DNA from 4 places in the Serratia sp. NPDC087055 genome. Region 1 is predicted to be linked to each of the others. Evidence: predicted binding sites of a transcription regulator. Region 1 holds the regulator's gene; each other region holds the start of a gene.
The links. Region 1 encodes CRP, which controls carbon source genes, mostly activating them, when cyclic AMP is high. Its sites were predicted from a motif close to ATGTGANNNNNNTCACAT; they were not measured.

Region 1 (6,110 bases):
TCCTGCACAGGGATCCCCAATAGCGCCGCCAACCCGGCAGGCTCTTCGATCTTCTGCGGTGGCCGAGACGGGAAGTCCAAAATCAAACGTTCACCATCCTCGACATCACGCTTAACGTACAGGTCGCCGCTTGCCGAGCGGAACCGAATATCTTGCAACGCCGGGTTTACCGCACTGAATATCACGTGCGCCGCCGCTAACGTGCCATGGCCACACAGATCGACCTCGCGCTGAGGTGTAAACCAGCGAATAGCCGACATATCGCCATCGTCCCAGACAAAACTGGTCTCCGGCAGACTCAGTTCATTGGCGATAGCCTGCATCTCTGCGGCCGACAATGGATGCTTCAGCAGGCAGACGCCGGCAGGGTTGCCACGGAACCCTTCGCCGGTAAAAGCCGCCACGTGGAAGTAATTTTCTGCCATCTGCAATTCCTTAATGCCAGATGAGTAACACACAGGCCGCCGTCAGCAGCCCCATAGAAACATTAAAGATGATCCAGGCCTTTTTGCTGCGCAACAGGCGGCCAATCACCGTACCAAATCCCAGCCAAATCACCCCGGCGACGATATTCACCACCAAAATGCCCAGCGAGATTGCCAGAATCGACGTATTGTATTTATCGCCCGCCAGGCTGAAGCTTGCCACCGCCCCCAATGCCATCAACCAGGCCTTGGGGTTAAGGAACTGCAACAGCCAGCCCTGGTACAGACGTATCGGTTTGGGTGGCGCCACATCGGTTTCCAGTTTTTCATAGGCTGCCGTCGCCACTTTCCACGCCAGCCACAGCAGGTACAGGCTGCCGAGAATTTTCAGCACCAGGTGCAATGCGGGGTAAACCAGTATCAGGCTACCCACGCCGAACGCCACCAGCAGCAAAATACTTTGCATGCCCAACATGATGCCAATCATCAGCAGCAGTGAGCGCATAAAACCAAAGTTGGCGCCGGAAGTTGTCAGTAACATATTGTTTGGGCCAGGCGTGATCGCAGCAACCCACAAGAAGCCTAACATCGAAAGAAATAAACTCGGTTCCATGAGGTGGGTGCTCCTCACCCAGGGGGATTTTTTGCAGTATTATTGTTAACTCAGGTAGTGAAGCTAACAGCGCACTATTAATCTCACAATAGCCGCCAAAAAGATTTTTATTCACGTTATGCATGAATCCTTTCGCCCTTTGACCGGGGCCAGTAATCCACATTTACAGACACTGTTGCCACGGTTGGTGCGCCGCCGCGTGCAGCTAAAACCGCACTGGCAAAGGCTGGAATTGCCCGACGGTGATTTTGTCGATCTTGCCTGGAGCGAAGATCCCGCCCTGGCCAGCCACAAGCCACGCGTGGTCCTGTTTCACGGGCTGGAAGGGAGTTTCTATAGCCCCTATGCCCACGGTCAGCTCAGCGCCTGGCGCGAAAAAGGGTGGCTCGGCGTGGTGATGCATTTTCGCGGCTGTAGCGGCGTCCCCAACCGTAAATCACGTATTTATCATTCCGGCGAAACGGAGGATGCACGCTTCTTCCTGCAGTGGCTACGAACCACCTACGGAGAAGTACCAACCGCCGCGGTGGGCGTCTCGCTCGGCGGCAACATGTTGGCCTGCTATCTGTCCCAGCAAGGAAACAAGAGTCTGCTGCACGCTGCCGTCGTGGTATCTGCGCCGCTGATGTTGGAACCTTGTTCATGGCGAATGGACCAAGGCTTCTCACGGGTTTATCAGCGATACTTGCTCGGGCAATTGAAACAGAATGCCACCCGTAAATTATTGCACTACCCAGACACCCTGCCGCTTAAGCTGACGCAGCTTAATGCGTTGCGCCGCATCCGTGACTTTGACGATGCCATTACGTCACGCATCCATGGTTTCAACGACGCCACTGACTATTACCGTCGTTGCAGTGCCTTACCGCTGTTGCCGGCGATCCAAACACCGCTGCTGATCATCCATGCCAAAGACGATCCCTTTATGACCGCCGAGGTGATCCCCGACGTGGCCACACTGCCGCACAATATCGAATACCAGTTGACCGAGTTTGGCGGCCACGTCGGCTTTGTCGGCGGCACGTTGAACAAACCCCATATGTGGCTGGAATACCGTATTCCATCCTGGCTTGCCCCTTATCTGGAAACAACCTCGTGATTATCCCCTGGAAAGAACTGGAAACTGAGACCCTTAATAGCCTGATCGAGTCCTTTGTGCTGCGAGAAGGGACGGACTACGGTGAGCACGAACGCTCGCTGGAGCAAAAAGTGGAAGATGTGCGCCGTCAGCTGAAAAATGGCGAAGTATTGCTGGTGTGGTCAGAACTGCATGAAACCATCAACATCATGCCGCGAGGGCAGTTCCGTGCCGGGCAAGAAGAAATTTAGTCTTGCTCGGTTCTATGACTGACGGAAAAAATCAGGTAACAATGGGCTATTGCAAACCAACGCGCGGAATTTTGCCCTTGGCGAAAGGGCGTCAAACAGACCAATAACCATAACTGACGCCTGCGCATTTAACACGGAGTGAGCACCACTATGTCCGCCAAACATCCCGTTATCGCAGTGACCGGTTCTAGCGGAGCCGGCACTACCACGACCAGCGTGGCGTTCCGTAAAATCTTTCAGCAGCTGAATATCCGCGCCGCAGAGCTGGAAGGCGACAGTTTCCACCGCTATACCCGACCGGAAATGGATGCAGCTATCCGTAAAGCACGCGATCTCGGCCGTCATATCAGTTATTTCGGCCCCGAAGCCAACGACTTCGGCCTGCTGCAACAAAGCTTTCTCGACTACGGCAAGAACGGTACCGGCCGTTCACGCAAGTATCTGCATACCTACGATGAAGCGGTGCCCTATAACCAGGTTCCCGGTACCTTTACACCTTGGGAGCCTTTACCGGCACCGACTGACGTGCTGTTCTATGAAGGGCTACACGGCGGCGTTGTGACCGAACACAACGACGTGGCCAAACATGTCGACCTGCTGGTTGGCGTGGTGCCTATCGTGAATCTGGAATGGATTCAGAAGCTGATCCGCGATACCGGTGAACGCGGCCACTCCCGTGAAGCGGTGATGGACTCGGTGGTACGTTCGATGGAGGATTACATCAACTACATTACGCCGCAGTTCTCACGCACCCATATCAACTTCCAGCGGGTACCCACGGTCGACACGTCGAATCCGTTTGCCGCCAAGGCGATCCCTTCGCTGGACGAGAGCTTTGTGGTGATTCACTTCCGCGGCCTGGATCAAATCGACTTCCCCTATTTACTGGCGATGCTGCAGGGATCCTTTATCTCACACATCAATACGCTTGTGGTGCCGGGCGGCAAAATGGGGCTGGCGATGGAGCTGATCATGGCACCCTTGGTGCAGCGTCTGCTGGAAGGCAAAAAAATCGAATAAGTGGATAGAGCGCGGCGATGGGCCGCGCCTTTTCGCCATTAGACCACGTCGCGGATTTCAAAGCTGTGAGTCACGCTGGCGGCCTTACTCAGCATCAATGACACCGAGCAGTATTTCTCCGCCGAAAGGTTCACCGCCCGCTCAACGATTTTGTCGCTCAGATCTTTACCGCTCACGATAAAGTGCAGGTTGATATGGGTGAACAGCCGCGGTGCTTCTTCACGTCGTTCAGAAGTCAGCTTGACCTCGCAATCACGCACATCATTACGCCCTTTTTGCAGGATCGACACCACGTCGATAGCACTACAGCCCCCTACCGACATCAGCACCATTTCCATCGGGCTGGGCGCTTTGTCGCCCGCATTGCCGTCCATCAACACCTGATGGCCAGACGCGGATTCACCCAGAAACGTTAACCCTTCCACCCACTTAACTCTTGCCTGCATACTGGTCACTCCGGTTAATTTCTTAAAATCAGGGTACGCTTTCGCATAGAAACTGGCAACGGAACCTGATGCTAATCATGCTGAAGCGAGACAACACAAGACACCCGCCTCACTCTGTGCTACAAACAGAGCCGCAATAAATCTTTCCGGGACACTGATTTCAGGGAAACTCCCAGGGAAAGGCTCCTTTACCGGTATGTTAACAGAATGTAGCTTGCAGCTCTCCCGGCAAGTTAATATGCTAGAGCGACAGCGTATATTTATGACACGCCTCAAAATCTGCTGATAGCCACCATTAAAACAACGGCGACAACAGGTTTTACAGGGAACTCTGACCCCTGTGACACAAGGCAGCGATAACAACAGAGGATAACAGCGAATGGTTCTCGGCAAACCGCAAACAGACCCTACTCTCGAATGGTTCCTGTCTCATTGCCATATCCACAAATATCCATCCAAAAGTACGCTGATTCACCAAGGTGAAAAAGCCGAAACGCTTTACTACATCGTCAAAGGCTCCGTCGCGGTGCTGATTAAGGATGAAGAAGGTAAAGAGATGATTTTATCCTACCTTAACCAGGGGGATTTCATCGGCGAGCTTGGATTATTTGAAGAAGGTCAGGAGCGTAGCGCCTGGGTTAGGGCGAAGACCGCCTGCGAAGTGGCTGAAATTTCCTACAAGAAATTCCGCCAGTTAATTCAGGTCAACCCGGACATCCTGATGCGCCTGTCAGCCCAGATGGCAAACCGTCTGCAGATAACATCTGAGAAAGTGGGTAACCTCGCCTTCCTGGACGTTACAGGCCGTATCGCGCAAACACTGCTGAACCTGGCGAAACAACCTGATGCCATGACCCATCCTGATGGTATGCAGATTAAAATTACTCGTCAGGAAATTGGCCAAATCGTCGGTTGTTCACGTGAAACCGTTGGCCGTATTCTGAAAATGCTTGAAGATCAAAACCTGATCTCCGCCCACGGCAAAACCATTGTCGTTTACGGCACGCGTTAATCACTGAAAAAACGGCGCGATGATTCGCGCCGTTTTTTTATGCCCCAAGTCATCATGTGGCGCAGACTGATTTACCACCCGGAAGTCAACTATGCACTGCGGCAAACGCTGGTGCTGTGCCTGCCAGTGTTACTCGGCCTGTTGATCGGCCAACTGCAATACGGCCTATTATTTTCCCTGGTTCCTGCCTGCTGCAATATTGCCGGGCTAGACACCCCTCACAAACGCTTCTTCAAACGTCTGATTGTCGGTGGCTCTCTATTTGCACTCAGCAGCCTGCTATTACAGCAAGCATTACTTTGGCACTTGCCGTTGCCGGTGTTGATGCTTGGCCTGGCACTGCTTCTCGGCGTCAGCGGTGAAATAAGTCCGTTACATGCCCGCCTGTTGCCCGCCTCGCTGGTTGCCGCCATTTTCTCCCTCAGTATGGCCGGTACAGTTCCGCTTTGGCACGCACCGCTGCTATACGTCGTGGGTACCGCCTGGTACGGGCTGTTTACCTGGTTTTGGTTCACGCTGTGGAAAGAACAACCGATGCGCGAATCGCTCAATCAGCTCTATTTGGAACTGGCGGACTACTTTGAGGCCAAATATTCGCTGCTGACCCAGCATACCGATCCACAGACCGCATTACCGCCACTGTTGATACGCCAGCAAAAAGTGATGGATCTGATCACCCTGCTGTATCAGCAGCTTAACTTTCTACCGCACGCCAGTAACCTCGAACAAAAGCGCCTACAGCGTACTTTTCAGGTCGCACTGGATCTGCAGGAACACATTACCGTCAGTCTACATCTGCCGGAAGAAGTGCAAAAACTGGTGGAGCAAAGCCAGGCCGAAGCCATCATCCGCCGCAATGCACAGGTGATTGCCGGCCGGCTGCGCACGGTGGCACACGATATTCTCTATCACCAGCATTCTCAGCGTTTCAATATGGACAATGAACTGGCGGCACTAGAGAAAGTGGCAGCGCAGCACCCGGATAACCCCGTTGGGCAGTTCTGTTACTACCATTTCAGCCGTATTGCCCGTCTGTTACGCACCCAACACCCGCTTTACCGACGCGATCTGATGGCCAACCAAAACCGTTTGCCGTTCTGGCCTGCACTGGTCAGTTACCTGTCATTTAAATCCAACGCCCTGCGCAATGCGGCACGCCTGGGTGTCACACTGGCTGCCGGCAGTAGCCTCGGGATGATTTTCAACTTACCGAAGCCTTACTGGATACTGTTGACCATCATGCTGGTGAGCCAGAATGGCTACAA
Region 2 (6,110 bases), on a different contig from region 1:
ACGGAAAGCCAGCGTGTGATGGCTAGGGTCAGGTCGTGAACGTTCCCCTCAGTCTTTGTGCCTTTCTCTGAACAGGGTGGTTGCAATCAGGCTAATCGTCAGCATACCGGTGACGTACCACGCTGGAGCCAGTGGATTGCCGCTCACATCCAGCAGCCAAGTGACGATAAACTGTGCCGAGCCGCCAAACAGCGTCACGCCAAAAGCGTATATCATCGAGGTGCCGGTGGCGCGGACGTGGCGCGGTAGCGCTGAGACGATCAGCATGGTACTCGTTAACATGTTGATGCCCAGAGCGCCGATCAGCAGGATGCGGATAACGATGGCTAACCATAGATACTCGGCGGAACCCAAAAACCAAAAGGTCGGGTAAATCAGCACCAATGAGGCAAAAATCGAGAGAATCAGCGGTTTTTTGTAGTTTTGCACGCGATCCACATAGCGGCCAGCGTAATACACGGCGATGATTTGCACTATGGAAGCGACACAGCTGAACAGGTAGGCGACAGGACCTGCGATGTGATAGGTCTGCATCATATAGGTTGGCATATACAGCAGCACAATATAAACCATCACCGTGCCGGACATGATAATCAGCACGCCCAGCAGCAGGTCTTTGACGTGGTTACGCAGCAAATCCAGCACCGGGTTTGTCGAGGGGTGTTTTTTATCTTGTGCTTCCCCACTGTAGGTTTCTTCCAGGTGTTTACGGATATACACGCCGGCAGGAATGATCAGCAGGCCGATAATAAAGGGCACGCGCCAGCCCCAGGAGTAGAGCGCTTCTTCTGAGAGAAAATAGGTTAACAACAACCCGAAAGAGGCACCCAGCAGGGCGCTGATACCTTGGCTAATCGCCTGCCAACTGACAAAGAAACCGCGCTGATTGGCGCCAGCAGACTCCAACAACAACGTCGTGGCCGAACCGACTTCACCACCGGCAGCAAAGCCCTGAATGAGTCGCCCTACCACAATCAGCATGGGGGCGAAGACGCCAATCTGCGCATGGGTGGGGGCAAAGGCAATCAAAGCGGTACCGACGCCCATCAGGACGATGGTCATCAACATGGCCGCCTTGCGCCCGACGCGGTCAGCATAAGCGCCCAAGACCATGCTGCCCAGCGGACGCATAATAAACCCGACGCCGAAGACCGCCACCGACATTAATAAAGACCCGTAGGCGCTGTCGCTAGGGAAATACAGCTTACCGATAATAGCGGCAAAGAAGCTGTAGACGGTGAAGTCGAAGATCTCCAACCCGTTGCCCAGGCTGGCACCGAAGATGACCTTATAATTAACCGCCTTCTTTTCGGCGGTTTGATTCTCGGATAACGCGTTTTCTGCAGTGTTCATCATTATCTCTCGTGATAGGTTTTGGGTTTGTTATTCGTTATTTTTATTGGTAACGCCGCATGTTTCCGCCATGTCTGTAATCGGTACTGCGATCGGCGCTGACGGCACTCGCGTAATCACAAAACTGCAACCTTACATTTACATATACTTGTATGTACAAGTATGTGCAATACGCGTTCAGATAACCTGATTACAGTTGTATTGAATGTGATAATTATTTATTTATCAGTGTCTTATTTTTATTTTTCGAGATTATTGGCGAAAGGTTATGAATCGATTTAGTGAGCTATTACGCATAACCAGCCTAAATCAACGCAGGTTTTAAGAGTCCAATCACAAAACCAATTTTAGAGAGGGAAATAAGGTAATCAGGTGGTTAAAACAGAATAAACTAAAGCGTCTTCATCTATAGAAAGCCAAAGTAGCGAATGAAGCCGAATGCAGGATGACAATATTTTTATTTTCGCTTTCTTACCGTTGCCTATGTATTTCACACCAAGAAAACGGCGGACGTATTACTCTCGCCACGTAGGATTTTTTTCATTGCACGATGTGCCATCTCGTTATTCTATAGCGCCATTCTTCCGTGGACCGTTCGTACTGAGGTAGCCTTTATACTTGTTTGCCGGCACGAAGACCTACCTGACTGTTTTGATGCCAGGCTGGCCGCAGGGTGCTCTTTGTTTTTCTGCGCTTGCTGTCTGCTCAAATTGTCACCAAAACTTCCCGCGATCTCTTATCCCCGTTATGGCATAATGCGCGCCAAATCACATTCCCAATGATATGAAGAGCGAGCGCTGTGTTAAGCACTAACAACATCACTATGCAGTTTGGCAGTAAGCCGCTGTTTGAAAACATCTCTGTTAAATTTGGTGGCGGTAACCGCTATGGTTTGATCGGGGCCAACGGCTGCGGCAAATCCACCTTTATGAAAATCCTGGGTGGCGATCTGGTACCGAGCGGCGGCAACGTGTTCCTCGACCCGAACGAACGCCTGGGTAAACTGCGTCAGGATCAGTTCGCTTTTGAGCAATACAGCGTGCTGGACACTGTCATCATGGGCCACCATGAACTGTGGGCAGTGAAGGAAGAGCGCGACCGCATTTACGCGATGGCCGAAATGAGCGAAGAAGACGGCTATAAAGTGGCCGATCTGGAAGTGGCTTACGGCGAGATGGACGGTTACACCGCTGAAGCGCGTGCCGGCGAACTGCTGCTCGGCGTAGGTATTCCGGTTGAACAGCACTACGGCCCAATGAGCGAAATTGCGCCGGGCTTCAAGCTGCGCGTATTGCTGGCACAGGCGTTGTTCTCCGATCCAGAAATCCTGCTGCTCGATGAACCGACGAACAACCTGGACATCGATACTATTCGTTGGCTGGAGCAGGTGCTGAACGAACGTAACAGCACCATGGTTATCATCTCGCATGACCGTCACTTCCTGAACATGGTGTGTACTCACATGGCGGATCTGGACTACGGCGAGCTGCGTGTCTATCCGGGCAACTACGACGAATACATGACGGCGGCCACTCAGGCGCGTGAGCGTCTGGTTGCGGATAATGCGAAGAAGAAGGCACAGATTAACGAACTGCAGTCGTTCGTGAGCCGCTTCAGCGCCAATGCGTCCAAATCCAAGCAGGCAACTTCGCGTGCACGCCAGATCGACAAGATCCAGCTGGAAGAAGTGAAGGCTTCAAGCCGCCAGAACCCGTTCATTCGTTTCGAACAGGACAAGAAACTGTTCCGTAACGCGCTGGAAGTAGAAGCACTGACCAAAGGCTTCGATAACGGCCCACTGTTCAGCAAGTTTAACCTGATGGTTGAAGTCGGCGAGAAAGTCGCGGTGCTGGGCCCGAACGGTATCGGTAAGTCTACCTTGCTGAAAACGCTGGTGGGTGACTCTCAGCCGGACAGCGGCAGCGTGAAATGGTCTGAAAACGCCAAGATTGGTTACTACGCGCAGGATCACGAATACGAGTTCGATGACACCCTGACGGTATTCGACTGGATGAGCCAGTGGAAACAGGAAAAAGACGACGAGCAGGCGGTGCGTAGCGTACTGGGTCGTTTGCTGTTCAGCCAGGACGACATCAAGAAGAAAGTGAAGGTGTTGTCGGGGGGGGAGAAGGGCCGCATGTTGTTCGGCAAGCTGATGATGCAGCGCCCTAACATCCTGATTATGGATGAACCAACCAACCACCTGGACATGGAATCCATCGAGTCGCTGAACATGGCGTTGGAAATGTACGAAGGCACCTTGATCTTCGTTTCCCATGACCGTGAGTTCGTTAGCTCGCTGGCAACCCGCGTACTGGAAATGACACCGACCAAGGTTGTCGACTTTACCGGCAACTACGAAGACTATCTGCGTAGCCAGGGTATCGTATAACGCTTCGGTAGGGGCGCGCCCCTAACCAGTGACACGCTAAGGCGGGAGCAATCCCGCCTTTTTTGTTGCTGTTATTCCCCGCCACACACCTCACACTGCGGGTTCTTCGGCAGTTTCATTTCGCGGAACTGCAGGGTCATTGCATCAAACATCAGCAGTTTACCGGTGAGTGGCTGGCCATACTGCGCCAGCAGCTTGATGGCCTCCATGGCCTGCAAGGTGCCAATCGTGCCGACCAGCGGTGCCATTACCCCGGCTTCAACGCAGGTCAGCGCATTGTCACCGAATAACCGGCTCAGGCAGCGGTAACAAGGCTCGTCAGGTTGATAGGTGAAGACACTGAGCTGCCCCTCCATACGGATCGCCGCACCGGATACCAAGGGTTTGCGTTGTGCGTGACACAGGCGGTTCAGCAGGTCGCGCGTCGCCACGTTGTCTGTGCAATCGAGCACCAGATCGCAGGCGGCAATCTGCGCCGCCATCTGTTCGTCATTCAGTTGGCCATCAAGGGTATCAATGTGAACATGGGGATTGATCGCGCTTAATTCGATGCGGGCAGACTCCACTTTTGCCATGCCGATGCGCGCGTCGCGATGCAGAACCTGGCGCTGCAGGTTGGAGAGCGAAACGGTGTCGAAATCAACCAGCGTCAGGTGACCCACGCCCGCCGCGGCCAGATAGGGGGCGGCGGCGCAGCCCAACCCGCCGAGGCCGACAATCAACACCCGTGCGGCTTTCAGTTTTTCCTGGCCGTCAAAGTCGAAGCCGCGCAGGATAATTTGGCGGTTATAGCGAAGCGCTTCGGCATCGGTTAATTCCGGCAGCATGCTCAGTTCCTCAGCAGGGCGTTGAAGGGCTCAACTTCGACCATTTCGCCTGCGGCAACAAAGCCGCGTTCGCGCTCCAATACGATAAAGCAGTTACCCTGACTGAATGAACTGAATATGTGCGACCCTTGATGCCCGGTAGTGCTCACTTCCAACTCACCCTGAGCATTGCTGGTAAACACGCCGCGCTGGAAATCGAGGCGACCAGGTGCCTTCTTCAATGGCGTCAATGTGCGGGCTTTTAGGCGCGGTGGCAGATGCCAGTCGCTGTGCCCGGCCAGTTTCGCCAAGAGCGGTTGTACCAGTTGGTAGAAGGTCAGGGCTGCGGAAACCGGGTTGCCCGGCAGGCCACAGAACCAAGCATGCTTTAATTTACCGAAAGCAAAAGGTTTACCCGGTTTGATTGCCAGCCTCCAGAAACTGACTTCGCCCAACTCATCGAGCATTTGCTTGGTGTAGTCGGCTTCACCCACCGAGACCCCACCGCTGCTGATCACCACATCTGCCTGACTGTCCGCCTGTTCAAAGGCCGCGCGCAACGCATGTTGATCATCACGGATAATGCCCAGATCCAGCGTCTCACAGCCGAGTTGTTCCAGCATCAGGCGCACAGCAAAACGGTTGGTATCATAAATTTGACCGGCCTGCAGGGGCTGGCCGACCGGTTGCAGTTCATCACCGGTAGAAAATACGGCTACCTTCAGTTTACGCATGACCTGTACGTCGGCGACGCCGAGCGAAGCCAACAAGGGTAACTGTGCGGCACCCAATCTCACACCTGCGGGCAACACCTCTGCGCCCTGGCGGATGTCTTCCCCGGCCAAGCGGATATTTTGCCCGGTTTGCACTTCAACGGTGAAGCGTACGCCAGCCTCACTCACCTCTGCTTGTTCCTGCATGATCACGGCTTCTGTACCCGCAGGGATAGGCGCGCCGGTCATGATGCGGATGCAGGAATTTGCCGGCCACTCACCGTTGAATGGCGCACCGGCAAAGGCTTTTCCGGCCACAGGCAGTGGCGTGTTGGCCTGCAAGTCGGCGAGGCGCACGGCGTAACCGTCCATGGCCGAGTTGGCGAACGGCGGGACATCAATAGGGGATATCACCGGTGCGGCAGTAATGCGGCCCGCAGCGGCGGTCAGGGCAATGGATTCGGTCTGTTGCAGGGGAGAAAGCTGGCTGAGCATCTTCTCTAATGCCTGCTCCAGGGAAATAAGATCGGAAGTATGGCAATGATCCATCGGGGGAGCTCCGTAATCAGGGTGCGCGAAATTTTCGGCAAAGTAGGGGTATTATGAAGGATGCTATGCTGATGTATACCCAAAATAATTGGAGTTGCATCACGGCGACAAGAGCATTCATCCCCGGGAGCTTACTCAAGTAAGTGACAGGGGGGATGCTCGCAGTTAACACAGATGCCGCTTCAAGTATGAAGGGTATAAACAACAGGAGGCAGTGATGCACACACAGGTATTAGACTTCTGGTTCGACGAGATCGAACCGGCATTGTGGTTCAAAAAGGATGATAATTTTGATCG
Region 3 (6,110 bases), on a different contig from region 1:
CGGCAAGTCGACGCACTTCATCCGCCATCAATGTCAGGTTCTCAGCAAGATCCAGCACTCTGGCAATATTCACAGCCCGAAACTCACTGGGGTTGTTACGCAACCGGTCCAGCACAGGCAGGTGCATATGAGCCACTTCGGCCTTGATCCCCAACGCCTGCGTCAAGGAACTGGCAACCAGCTGAGGCTGAAAATCTAAAAATCCTTCGATACCAATTACCGCGATGTTTTGCCATGGAAGCTCCCCTTCCAGCGGCGTGACGGGTATCGCCTGCGGGCTTAGCCAAGTGGCTCGGCGCGTGCCAAGCGGCGTAACGCGCAGATGATTACGTTCGCTGCCCCCCTGCAAACTGAGGCCACAGCGATGCAGCAACCGTGCTGCTTCGTCAGACAACGTGGCTACCCGTTCCGCCCCCATCAGTGAATAGGGGTGCTGAGGGGCTTGTATGGCAAGCGCAGGCAACGCTGCCAGGGGAGCCTCTACCGGCGTGCCGTCGGGTAACTGTGCCAGCAGATCAAGCGAGCCGGAGGAGAAATAGAGGGCACTCTGGCCTGAACTGACGACGGCACAACGCTTGCCTTGCTCCGACAAGCGAATCGCGCAGGCCATACCCGCCAACCCGCCGCCAATCACCACTACGTCAAATCGCATCATCGGCCTCCTGTTCCTCCCGGGCATCAAGCCCGCACAATCCCTGGTAAACCCAACTGGTAAATTCGCTTTCACGTAGCGCATCCCCCCAAGCGATAGGTCGTACCCCTTTCCAACGCTCATTGAGGAAATGTGATAACTGATCGATAGACTGCTGCGGGGTGGTGACGTTAAAACGCGTGAGTAGCCCAGCGGCACGACAGGCGCAAAGCTCACCTTGGCAGGTGCCCATACCAACGCGGGTACGACGGCGCAGATCGACCAGATTATTGACGGTGAGCGTGTTCACCGCATAACGCACCTCTCCAGCGGTCACGGCTTCACATTCGCACACCAGGCTGTTATCCAGCCGATCGCCAGCCGGTACCCGACTGGCACGGTCACCGTGACGATAAACCGCCGAACCGCGAATGCTGGCGGGGAGAGAAACCACGCTGCGTACGGTTTCTTCCGCCGACTGGCGGGAACCCGGTAGGGCCTCTTGCGCAGTGGTGCAGGGGCTAGTTAACCCGAGCTTTTCGCATACTTTATCGGTGGCCCACTGTGCCATCAGCCGGTAGGTCATCAGTTTGCCGCCGGTGATGGTGATAAACCCTTCCAACCCGTCACGGCTGGCATGATCTAGCAGCACAATGCCACGGCTGACGTTACGGCCACTCGGATCATCATCACTGGCCACCAGTGGACGCACGCCGGCATAAGCTCGCAGAATACGGGTCTGCGCCAGCTCCGGTGCCAATAACGCGCCTTCACGTATCAGGATGTCCACTTCTTGTGGTGTCACCTGCATGTTGTCAATCTGGTCATAGTCAATGTGGGTGGACGTTGTGCCAATCAACGAAATGGTGTCACCCGGAACCAGAATGTCGGCATCTGCGGGCTTGCGGCAACGGTTGATCACCATGTTATTGATGCGATGCCCGAGGATCAGCAAAGCACCTTTCGCCGGGAACATACGAATACGCAAATCGGCATATTCCGCAATCTGCTGGCCCCAAATGCCGGCGGCGTTAACCACCATTTCGGCATGAATATCGTAGCGGCGCGCAGATTTATGGTCGAAAACGCGCACGCCTGTCACGCGATCGCCCACACGAATCAAACCAACCACCTGATGATAGGTCAGAATTTGCGCCCCGTGCTCACGGGCATCGAGCATATTCGCGGCGGTTAGTCGGAACGGATCAACAGTGCCATCGGGTACGCGCACCGCACCTATCAATGTTGGATTCGCCGCGGGCTCCAGGCGCAGTGCCAACTGTGGGTCAATCGCTTCGGCGTTGATGCCGGCACTGTGACAGGCGGCAATAAACTCTTGTTGGTAGGCCAACGAATCCTGCGGCAACGTAATAAACAGCCCATCGGTACGCTCAATGCAGTGATGTGCAATGCGTTTGAGGATACGGTTTTCTTCTATACACTCGCGTGCCGACTCGCCGTCGGTCACCGCATAACGCGCACCACTGTGCAGCAGGCCATGGTTGCGGCCCGTCGCGCCAGTCGCGATGTCGTGGCGCTCAAGCAGTATGCAACGCAGTCCACGGCGCGCACAGTCACGCGCAATGCCCGCGCCGGTCGCGCCACCGCCGATGATGATCACATCCGTTTCGTTAGCCGGTGAATGGCTGCTCATGACACTCCCTCATGATCCGTGGTTATGCGTCTATTGAGCCACAGTCACTGGGGTCTTTGTTTGATAAGGAACAATAACGAACCTGAAACGAAAACATAATGTCCACAAAAAACCATGAATGTGATCATAATCACGATTTTTGGGTGTTTTTCTATTTCATAACGTTAACGAATCGCTCAAAATTCGCCGGTGCTTCATAAAAGTGTAACAATTGCGCCATTCATCACAGCGACACCAGGCTGATTTGACTAGGATGGCGCTCGTTATGGAACATAAAAACACCACATTCGATATCCGCTCAATCATCAAATGAACGTACAAGATCATATTGATGTGATAACTAGATAAAGCCATCGGAGGCGCTCATGTTGAGTATTTTTAAGCCGGCAGCACACATTTCCCGTGTGCCGGTCGACAAAGTCGACCCGCTGTACCGTAAATTGCGCTGGCAAATTTTTATGGGGATTTTCTTCGGTTATGCCGCCTATTACCTGGTGCGCAAGAACTTCACCCTGGCCATGCCTTATTTGATTGACCAAGGTTTCAGCCGCGGTGACCTCGGTTTCGCGCTGTCCGGTATTTCTATCGCCTACGGTTTTTCCAAATTCATCATGGGGTCGGTGTCTGACCGCTCCAACCCGCGCGTATTCCTGCCCGCCGGCTTGATTTTGGCCGCAGCAGTGATGTTGTTCATGGGCTTCGTGCCTTGGGCAACGTCTAGCATCGCTGTCATGTTCGTGCTGCTGTTCCTGTGCGGTTGGTTCCAGGGAATGGGCTGGCCGCCGTGTGGCCGAACCATGGTGCACTGGTGGTCGCAGAAAGAACGCGGCGGTATTGTTTCGGTCTGGAACTGTGCCCACAACGTAGGTGGTGGTCTGCCGCCACTGCTGTTCCTGCTCGGTATGGCATGGTTCAACGACTGGCATGCTGCGCTGTATATGCCGGCCTTCGGTGCCATCCTGGTCGCCCTGATCGCCTTTGCCCTGATGCGTGACACCCCACAATCTTGTGGCCTGCCACCGATCGAAGAATACAAAAACGATTACCCGGACGATTACAGCGATAAAGCGGAAGAAGAGCTGACTGCCAAGCAAATCTTCATGCAATACATTCTGCCGAACAAGCTGTTGTGGTACATCGCCGTGGCCAACGTGTTCGTCTACCTGTTGCGTTACGGCATCCTGGACTGGTCACCGACCTACCTGAAAGAAGTGAAGCATTTTGCGCTGGACAAGTCTTCCTGGGCTTACTTCCTGTACGAATATGCCGGTATTCCGGGCACCCTGCTGTGCGGCTGGATGTCGGACAAGGTGTTCAAAGGTAACCGCGGTGCAACGGGCGTGTTCTTTATGACCCTGGTGACCATCGCCACCGTGGTTTACTGGCTGAACCCGGTCGGTAATCCTGGCATCGATATGGCCTGTATGATCACCATCGGCTTCCTGATTTATGGCCCGGTGATGTTGATCGGCCTGCACGCATTGGAGCTGGCGCCGAAGAAAGCAGCCGGTACCGCTGCGGGCTTCACCGGTCTGTTCGGTTACCTGGGGGGTTCCGTCGCAGCCAGCGCCATCGTCGGCTATACCGTTGACTACTTCGGTTGGGACGGCGGCTTCATGGTGATGATTGGCGGCAGCATCGGTGCGGTAGTCCTGTTGTTGCTGACCATGATGAGCGAGAAAAAGCACCACGCAGAAATCGCTGCCAATAAACGCGGTTAAGTTTCATATCACTGTCGCATTATTTAAAGGCCGCATTGCGGCCTTACACTGCTGACAAAGCCTGTTATTAGGGAAAGGGTGCCGATGGGGTCGTAGCGGCTTGTCCGCCGGAGCGCCCCTCGGCGCGCTAAGCCCGGGCATCTCGGGTTCAAAAACCACTTTGTCATCAAACTCAGGCCGCATTGCGGCCTTTTTACTCCCCTCTGCCCCTACAACACGGAGAACAACAACATGCGGACTCAAGTCAAAGCCCTGCTGACAGGGATCATCCTGGCGACCTCAATGGTCAGCGCGGCGCACGCCGCCGACAAGGTAGTCATTGCCCACCGTGGCGCCAGCGGTTATCTGCCGGAACACACGCTGCCCGCGAAGGCCATGGCCTATGCGCAGGGGGCAGACTTCCTCGAGCAGGATCTGGTGATGACCAAAGACAACGAGTTGGTGGTGTTGCATGACCACTATCTCGATCGCGTCACCGATGTGGCAGAACGTTTCCCAGACCGTGCGCGCAAAGATGGTCGCTATTACGCCATCGACTTCACGTTGCCGGAAATTAAATCGCTGAAGTTTACCGAAGGCTTTGAGATCGAAAACGGCAAGAAGGTACAGGGATACCCAGGCCGTTTCCCGATGGGCAAATCCGACTTCCGTGTTCATACCTTCCAGGAAGAGATCGAGTTTGTTCAGGGCCTGAACCATTCAACCGGTAAAAATATCGGTATCTACCCGGAAATCAAAGCACCCTGGTTCCACAAGCAGGAAGGCAAAGACATCTCCAGTAAGGTGCTGTCAGTCCTGAAGCAGTATGGTTATACCGGCAAAGGCGATAACGTCTATCTGCAATGCTTCGACGCCAACGAACTGAAGCGAATTAAAACCGAGCTTGAACCGAAGATGGGTATGGATCTGAAACTGATCCAACTGATTGCCTATAACAAGTGGCAGGAAACCTATGAGCAAAAGGCCGATGGCAAGTGGGTGGAATACGACTATGACTGGATGTTCAAGCCAGGCGCGATGAAGCAAATTGCTCAGTACGCCGACGGTATCGGACCGGACTACCACATGCTGGTGGTAGCGGAGAAATCCAAGCCCGGCAAGGTGGTATTGACCGACATGGTGAAGGAAGCCCATGCCAATAAACTGGCGGTGCACCCATTCACCATCCGTGCAGATGCGCTACCGAACTACGTCACCGACGTGAACCAACTGTATGACGTGATTTACAACCAAGCAGGCGTTGACGGCGTATTCACCGACTTCCCTGACAAGGGCGTGCAATTCCTGCAAAAGCAGGGCCAGCACAAGTAACCATCAGGGCGCCGCAAGGCGCCCCATGATAAGTCACAACCCAATGGATTTCGCGTCCCGGCGAGGCTGGCAAGTAAACGCATCCCCGGGATGCTTACTCAAGTCAGTGACTGGGGTAAGTGCGCGTAGCCAACAATGCTAAACGAAGGGTTATCAGGCCAGGAACATCTTGCGCAGATAGTGCGGTACCGCGTCGTCGACGTTGGAGCCAATCACTTCCAGCTCAGGCAGCTTGTCTTTCAGACGCTGGTGCGCGTCGCGCATGATGCAGCCTTTACCGGCCATCGACAGCATTTCCAGATCATTCATACCGTCGCCAAAGGCAATGCACTCTTTCAGCGTATAGCCGATGATCTTGGCCACTTCTTCCAGCGCATGCCCTTTTGACACACCGCCCGCCATCACTTCCAGACAGGTTGGAAACGAGAAACTGACGTTAACCCGATCGCCCCAACGCGCATTGATGGCATCTTCCAGCGGCAGCAGTTTTTCGTGATCGTCACAGGTGAAGTACACCTTGCACACACCGTCGGTTTCCAGCAGGCCTGGCTCGAACAGCTGGTAGGTGAAGATCGACTCGCGGAAGAATTCCTCCTGCTCCGGGCTTTCGCGGTTGATGTACCAGTCGTCGTTCCGGTAGACGTTGGTGGTGATGTCCGCATCGTCATGCAGCATGCCGTAGAGATCACGGGCAATGTCTTCGGCCAGATTATGACTGAAAATCAGCTCGCCGTCGGTATTGTGCACTCGAGCGCCGTTAGAGGTGATCATAAAGGCATTGATATCGAGGCTA
Region 4 (6,110 bases), on a different contig from region 1:
TTGCGCGTTGGTATTGGCGATCGCGTTGGGCGTTCCACTCGGGGTTGTGTCAGCGGTTTACCGTAATAAATGGCCCGACCATCTGGTACGGCTATTGTCGGTGACCGGCATCTCTACCCCGGCTTTCTGGCTGGGGCTGGGCGTGATCATTTTGTTTTATGGACAACTCAATCTGTTACCCGGCGGTGGTCGGTTAGACGACTGGTTAGATCCACCCACGCACATCACCGGATTCTATCTGCTTGATTCACTTCTGACCGGCAATGGTGAAGCGTTCTGGAACAGTCTGCGGCATCTGATTTTGCCGGCACTCACCCTGGCGTTTGTTCACCTCGGCGTGGTGGCGCGGCAAATCCGCTCGGCAATGCTTGAACAGTTGGGGGAAGACTACATCCGTACCGCACGGGCCAATGGCCTCTCACACTGGCGTGTGGTGCTGGGCCATGCGTTGCCCAATGCGTTAATCCCTTCGGTGACGGTGTTGGGGCTGGCGCTGGGGGATTTGCTGTACGGTGCGGTGCTGACTGAAACGGTATTTGCCTGGCCAGGTATGGGGGCTTACGTCGTGGACTCCATTCAGGCATTGGACTTCCCGGCGGTGATGGGCTTTGCCGTCGTGGTGTCTTTTGCCTATGTAATGGTGAATTTGATCGTCGATCTGCTCTATCTGTGGATCGACCCGCGAATGGGGCGCGAGGGATAATGACGATGATTCAAATCGAACAACCGCCTGTGGCGGAGGCAGCACTGCGTTTTGTCAGCCTGCGTCGTGCCTGGTACCGGGTACGCCGCAGTCCGCTTACGCTGTTGGGTGCTGCCATCATGATTGCCGTGCTGTTTCTGATGCTGTTTTCACCGTGGTTGGCACCGCATAACCCAGACGCTATCGATCTTACCGCCCGGTTATTGCCGCCTTCGGCAGCGCATTGGTTCGGCACCGACGAAGTGGGCCGAGACCTGTTCAGCCGGGTGCTGGTCGGCAGCCGTCAGTCGGTGGCCGCCGGATTGGCGGTGGTGGTGCTGGCGGGCGGAATTGGCTCGCTGCTCGGCTGTTTCTCCGGCGTGATGGGCGGTACGGTGGATGCATTGATCATGCGCTGCATGGACATCATGCTGTCAGTGCCCTCGCTGGTGCTCACGATGGCATTGGCGGCAGCGCTGGGGCCCAGCCTGTTCAACGCCATGCTGGCGATTGCCGTGGTACGCATCCCATTCTACGTCCGATTGGCACGAGGGCAGACGTTGACGCTTCGGCATCAGGCCTATATGCAAGCGGCACGTACCTTTGGTGCCTCACGCTGGCACCTGATCGGTTGGCATGTCCTTCGCAACGTGATGCCGCCGCTGGTGGTGCAGGCATCGTTGGATATTGGCACCGCGATTCTGATGGCCGCCACGCTGGGTTTTATCGGGCTGGGTGCGCAGCAGCCGACCGCCGAGTGGGGGGCGATGGTGGCCAACGGCCGGAACTATGTCCTCGACCAGTGGTGGTATTCGGCGTTTCCCGGAACGGCGATCTTGATCACCGCCACGGGGTTCAATCTCTTCGGCGATGGTCTGCGTGACCTGCTTGATCCTAAATCCCGGGGGCGTTAATGAGCGAAACTACGGTGTTATCCATTGATGAGTTGCAGTTGGAATTCCCGGTTTACGGCGGCAGTATCAAAGCGCTCAACCGGGTATCGCTGCAGGTCAAGGCTGGCGAAATTGTGGGCGTGGTTGGCGAGTCCGGCTCCGGCAAGTCGGTGACGGCGATGATGACGCTGCGTTTGTTGGCTGAAGACGGCTACAGCGTTACCGGCGGTTCTCTGGAGATGTTGGGCACTGACGTGCTTAACGCCAGCGAGCGGCAAATGCGCCAACTGCGCGGCGCACGGGTGTCGATGATTTTTCAGGAGCCGATGAGTGCGCTAAACCCTACGCGCAAAATTGGTCGGCAAATGTGTGAAGTGATCCGCCTGCATCAGCAGCTATCCCCGCAGGCGGCACGAGACAAGGCTGCCCAACTGCTGCGTGAGATGCAAATTGCCGACGCGGAACGGGTGATGGAGCGCTATCCGTTTGAGTTGTCCGGCGGCATGCGCCAACGGGTGTTGATCGCCATGGCGTTTTCTTGCGAACCGGAGCTGATTATCGCCGATGAACCGACGACCGCACTGGACGTCACGGTACAGCGGCAGGTACTGCGTTTGCTGCAACAAAAAGCGCGCGCCAGCGGTACGGCAGTGCTGTTTATCACTCACGATATGGCCGTGGTTTCGCAGCTGTGTGACCGGGTGTACGTGATGTATGCCGGGCACGTGATAGAAAGTGGTACCACGGGAAATGTGATAGAAAATCCCCGTCATCCGTACTCGATCGGGTTGTTGTTAGCGGCACCGGAACGTGCCGAGCCACGCAGTCTGTTACGTGCCATTCCCGGCACGGTGCCCAATCTTGGTGCCTTGCCGCCGGGGTGTGCTTTCAGTAATCGCTGTAGCCACGCTGACGCTCAGTGCCTGCAAACGCCACGGTTGGTGCCATTAGCCTCTGAACCGGCCCAGCACGTGGCCTGCTGGCATCCGCAGTCTATTGATTTGGAGGCGCGAAATGAACGTTGAAGCACTACTGGAGTTGCGCGATGTGCGTCTGCGTTTTCCTGCCAGTTATAACTGGCGTGGCAAACCACAAGAGTATGTGCATGCGCTTAATGGGCTGGATCTCAACATCATGCGTGGTGAAACGTTGGGTATCGTCGGTGAGTCCGGCTGCGGTAAAAGCACGTTAGCGCAGTTGCTGATGGGATTGTTAAAACCGAGCAGTGGCGAACTGGTACGTGCTCGCAACGCGGGTTCTTGGTTTGGCAGCGGTATGCAAATGGTATTTCAGGATCCGCAGTCGTCGCTCGATCCACGCTTGCCAGTCTGGCGCATTATCACTGAGCCGGTGTACGTGCAGCAGCATAACAGTGTGGCACAGCGGCGAGCACTGGCAACGGAGCTGGCACAACAGGTTGGCCTGCGGCCGGAGGCGATCGACCGATTGCCGCATGAGTTTTCTGGTGGCCAGCGCCAGCGCATCTCCATTGCACGTGCGTTGTCTTCGCAACCGGATATCATCGTGCTGGATGAACCGACCTCTGCGTTGGATATTTCGGTACAGGCGCAGATCCTCAATTTACTGGTGGAATTGCAGCGCGAACGCAATCTGACGTACGTGCTGATTTCGCACAACGTTTCGGTGATCCAGCATATGAGTGACCGGGTGGCCGTGATGTATCTGGGGCAAATCGTCGAACTGGGGCCGACCGCACAGGTACTGCGCCAGCCGCAGCACCCCTATACGCGGCTGCTGCTGGATTCTGTGCCGCGGGCAGGCCGCTCACTGAGTGACAGTGCGATTGAAGACCGTAAGGGCGAACTGCCGGGCAACCGCCAATTACCGCCAGGCTGTTTTTTCCGCGAGAGATGCCCGTATGCGGGGGAAGGGTGCCAACTGCCACAAAGTTTACGGGTGAATTTAGGGGGATCGGCGGTGCGTTGCCACAAGGTGGCATGATGCATGACATTCACAGCGTTCCCTTTTTAAATTCAGGGGCGCTGTGAATATAGGGGTGTTGAACAGTGGCTCAGGGTGAAACGCAATCAGTTATTGGTTTCTTCATTCAAGATGTAATAAGACACTGGAACAGTTTCCATCTTATTGGCTTTGTCGGTCGTCATCTTCCTTGCCAATGCAGTATCGAGATTAATAAGTTGGCGGCCATCTTCATTGAACAGCATTTTACTTATTTCTTCATCATTATACGTGGTGCATTGTTTATATACGTTACGGAACAACGCATTGTAACCGTCGGAGAACTGCTTGATTTGCGCTATTTCGTTAGGCTTCAGATAGTCTTGCTTGATGTTTGACGCAGCCGCAGGATGCAGCATAAAGCTGGCGGCGGGCATGGAGAGTCTTTCTTTACCGGCACAATAGAACAGGGTTGCCGCTGAACCGACAAACGCCGAGTTAACCGTGGTAATGGGGACCGGCGAGCTCTTGACCGCTTCATAAGCCATGTAACCGCTGGCCATATCACCGCCGCCGCTATTGATATACAAATACAGGTGTTTTAACGCGGGGTAGCTGGCGTTAATTTCATCGATGGAGGCAATGAGTTCGGTGACACTTTTTTCCGTGACATCGCCGACATACAGGATTTTGGCGGATTCAACGTTATTGTTTTTTACATTGCTCTTTTTGACGACGGATACGGTCGCAAAAGAGGCCGTCGAAAATACCGTGGCGCAGAAAAGTGTTATTATTTTAAAGGTGTTTCTATGCATTTGAATATTCCTTATTCAATAAAGTGGTGCGCTATTGTAAAACGAGTCGATGAACCGTTTTGGAATGAATCAGGTTGGTTTAGCGTTTATTTACCCCTACGAACAACGCGGAAAGAATATAACATCGAGGCCGGAGCCGATATTCACGGCAGGTAAAGCGCGTCGCACTCTACCTGCCGGGGCGATTTCAGGGCATGGGCCAGTCGACAGGCGTGTTGCTCACCACGTCAACATACATATCCCACGCGTTTGACCAAAATTGCACAAATCCTTCCTGGCTGACGCTGATGCCCATCAGGCCCATAACGAACCAACAGGTGGTGAATAGCCCCAGGCTGCTGAACATAAATGCCATACCGTTACGGCTGGTCTTACGGCACACGACATTTAGCTGGCTGGCCAAAAACATCATAACAGCGCTCAGTAACTCCCAGCGCATCATAATAAAACCTGTGGCTATGGTACTCATCGAACATGATCCTTGGTGGAAAAGCCGCACCCGGCGGTGCGTCGGGAAATCAGTGCGGGCAAGGGTAAATTAGTGTGATCTTCGTCACATTGTAGCATCGCTGCAAATCACTGCTCAATCCCTGAACGGGGGAAAATCGGCATTTGGTAACATTCAAACATGCTGAAACATTTATGCCATTTCATTAGCAACCTTTTCGTGGGGACCGTTAGCCAATAACGCTATGCTTGCCGACTTTTCACTGCCCTGATTTATCTTGGGAAAATGTGACGTCAGACAGGTAACTTGCCACGTATGGCACTATTAAAAGATAAAATCCGTGACCATTCCGCTGAGGAAATGCTGTTTATCCGCCGTGCTGGCGTGGCGATGGTGTTGGTTGTCGCCTGTTTTGGCATTTTGATTGTTAACCTGTACCGTCTGCAGGTTAAACAGCATGCCTTTTACCAAACGCGGTCCAACCAAAACGACATTAAAATGGTGCCAATTGCACCCAGCCGAGGGCTGATATTCGACCGCAATGGCATTCCTTTGGTGCGCAACATTACGCTGTACCAGATCCAGATTACCCCCAGCAAAATCGACAATATGGCTGCGCTTTTGCAGGCGTTGACGCCGATTGTCGATCTGACCCCCGAAGATATCACTGCTTTTCGCGATGAAATGCATCACAACGGCCGCTATAAACCGGTGACGCTGAAAACGGGTCTGACAGAAACCGAGGTGGCACGTTTTGCGGTAAATCAGTATCGCTTTGACGGCGTGACCATTGATACCTATCAGCAGCGGGAATATCCCTATGGGGCAGAATTAGCCCATGTCGTGGGTTACGTCTCGAAAATCAATGACGGTGATTTAAAGCGGCTGGATAAAGCCGGTCTGAGCGAGAACTATGCCGCCGACCACAATATCGGTAAGCAGGGCATCGAGGCTTACTACGAGTCCGAATTGCATGGCACGACCGGTTATCAAGAAGTGGAGGTGGACAACCATGGTCGCGTAATACGCCTGCTGAAGGAACAACCGCCACAGGCCGGTAAAAATATCTATCTGACGCTGGACCTGTCTCTACAACAGTACATTGAGTCGGTATTGAAGGGGCAGCGTGCGGCGGTGGTGGTTGAGGACCCGCGCGATGGTGGCATTCTGGCCATGGTTTCCAGCCCCAGTTACGATCCCAATCCTTTTGTGAAAGGCATCAGCTATAAAGCTTATAAAACACTGCTGACCAACCCCGACTTACCGCTGATTAACCGCGTCACGCAGGGGCTGTATCCACCGGCCTCCACCGTGAAGCCTTACATGGCGACGTCGGCGCTGTTTGCCGGTGT

Region 2: a site for CRP is predicted at 2,109-2,126, ahead of ACI2J2_RS10245 (ABC-F family ATPase). Genes of this name have one in related genera too.
Region 3: a site for CRP is predicted at 2,404-2,421, ahead of glpT (glycerol-3-phosphate transporter). Genes of this name have one in related genera too.
Region 4: a site for CRP is predicted at 4,852-4,869, ahead of ACI2J2_RS05900 (YjcB family protein). Genes of this name have one in related genera too.

Annotation. Positions count from the first base shown of each region.
Region 1 covers NZ_JBJDOG010000006.1:204,742-210,851, reverse strand. The annotation lists gene ACI2J2_RS21860 (PhzF family phenazine biosynthesis protein) at 1-425, opposite strand, end outside; gene ACI2J2_RS21855 (LysE family translocator) at 436-1,038, opposite strand; gene ACI2J2_RS21850 (hydrolase) at 1,157-2,137, shown strand; gene ACI2J2_RS21845 (YheU family protein) at 2,134-2,367, shown strand; gene ACI2J2_RS21840 (phosphoribulokinase) at 2,518-3,387, shown strand; gene ACI2J2_RS21835 (OsmC family protein) at 3,426-3,833, opposite strand; gene crp (cAMP-activated global transcriptional regulator CRP) at 4,213-4,845, shown strand; gene ACI2J2_RS21825 (YccS/YhfK family putative transporter) at 4,900-6,110, shown strand, end outside.
Region 2 covers NZ_JBJDOG010000001.1:2,164,174-2,170,283, reverse strand. The annotation lists gene ACI2J2_RS10250 (MFS transporter) at 49-1,356, opposite strand; gene ACI2J2_RS10245 (ABC-F family ATPase) at 2,153-3,745, shown strand; gene moeB (molybdopterin-synthase adenylyltransferase MoeB) at 3,817-4,572, opposite strand; gene moeA (molybdopterin molybdotransferase MoeA) at 4,575-5,813, opposite strand; gene ACI2J2_RS10230 (DUF924 family protein) at 6,031-6,110, shown strand, end outside.
Region 3 covers NZ_JBJDOG010000004.1:70,457-76,566, forward strand. The annotation lists gene glpB (glycerol-3-phosphate dehydrogenase subunit GlpB) at 1-652, opposite strand, end outside; gene glpA (anaerobic glycerol-3-phosphate dehydrogenase subunit A) at 642-2,285, opposite strand; gene glpT (glycerol-3-phosphate transporter) at 2,651-4,006, shown strand; gene glpQ (glycerophosphodiester phosphodiesterase) at 4,238-5,317, shown strand; gene yigL (sugar/pyridoxal phosphate phosphatase YigL) at 5,471-6,110, opposite strand, start outside.
Region 4 covers NZ_JBJDOG010000001.1:1,257,485-1,263,594, reverse strand. The annotation lists gene ACI2J2_RS05925 (ABC transporter permease) at 1-703, shown strand, start outside; gene ddpC (D,D-dipeptide ABC transporter permease) at 709-1,596, shown strand; gene ACI2J2_RS05915 (ABC transporter ATP-binding protein) at 1,596-2,600, shown strand; gene ACI2J2_RS05910 (ABC transporter ATP-binding protein) at 2,590-3,537, shown strand; gene ACI2J2_RS05905 (ATP-dependent Clp protease proteolytic subunit) at 3,624-4,310, opposite strand; gene ACI2J2_RS05900 (YjcB family protein) at 4,498-4,779, opposite strand; gene mrdA (penicillin-binding protein 2) at 5,074-6,110, shown strand, end outside.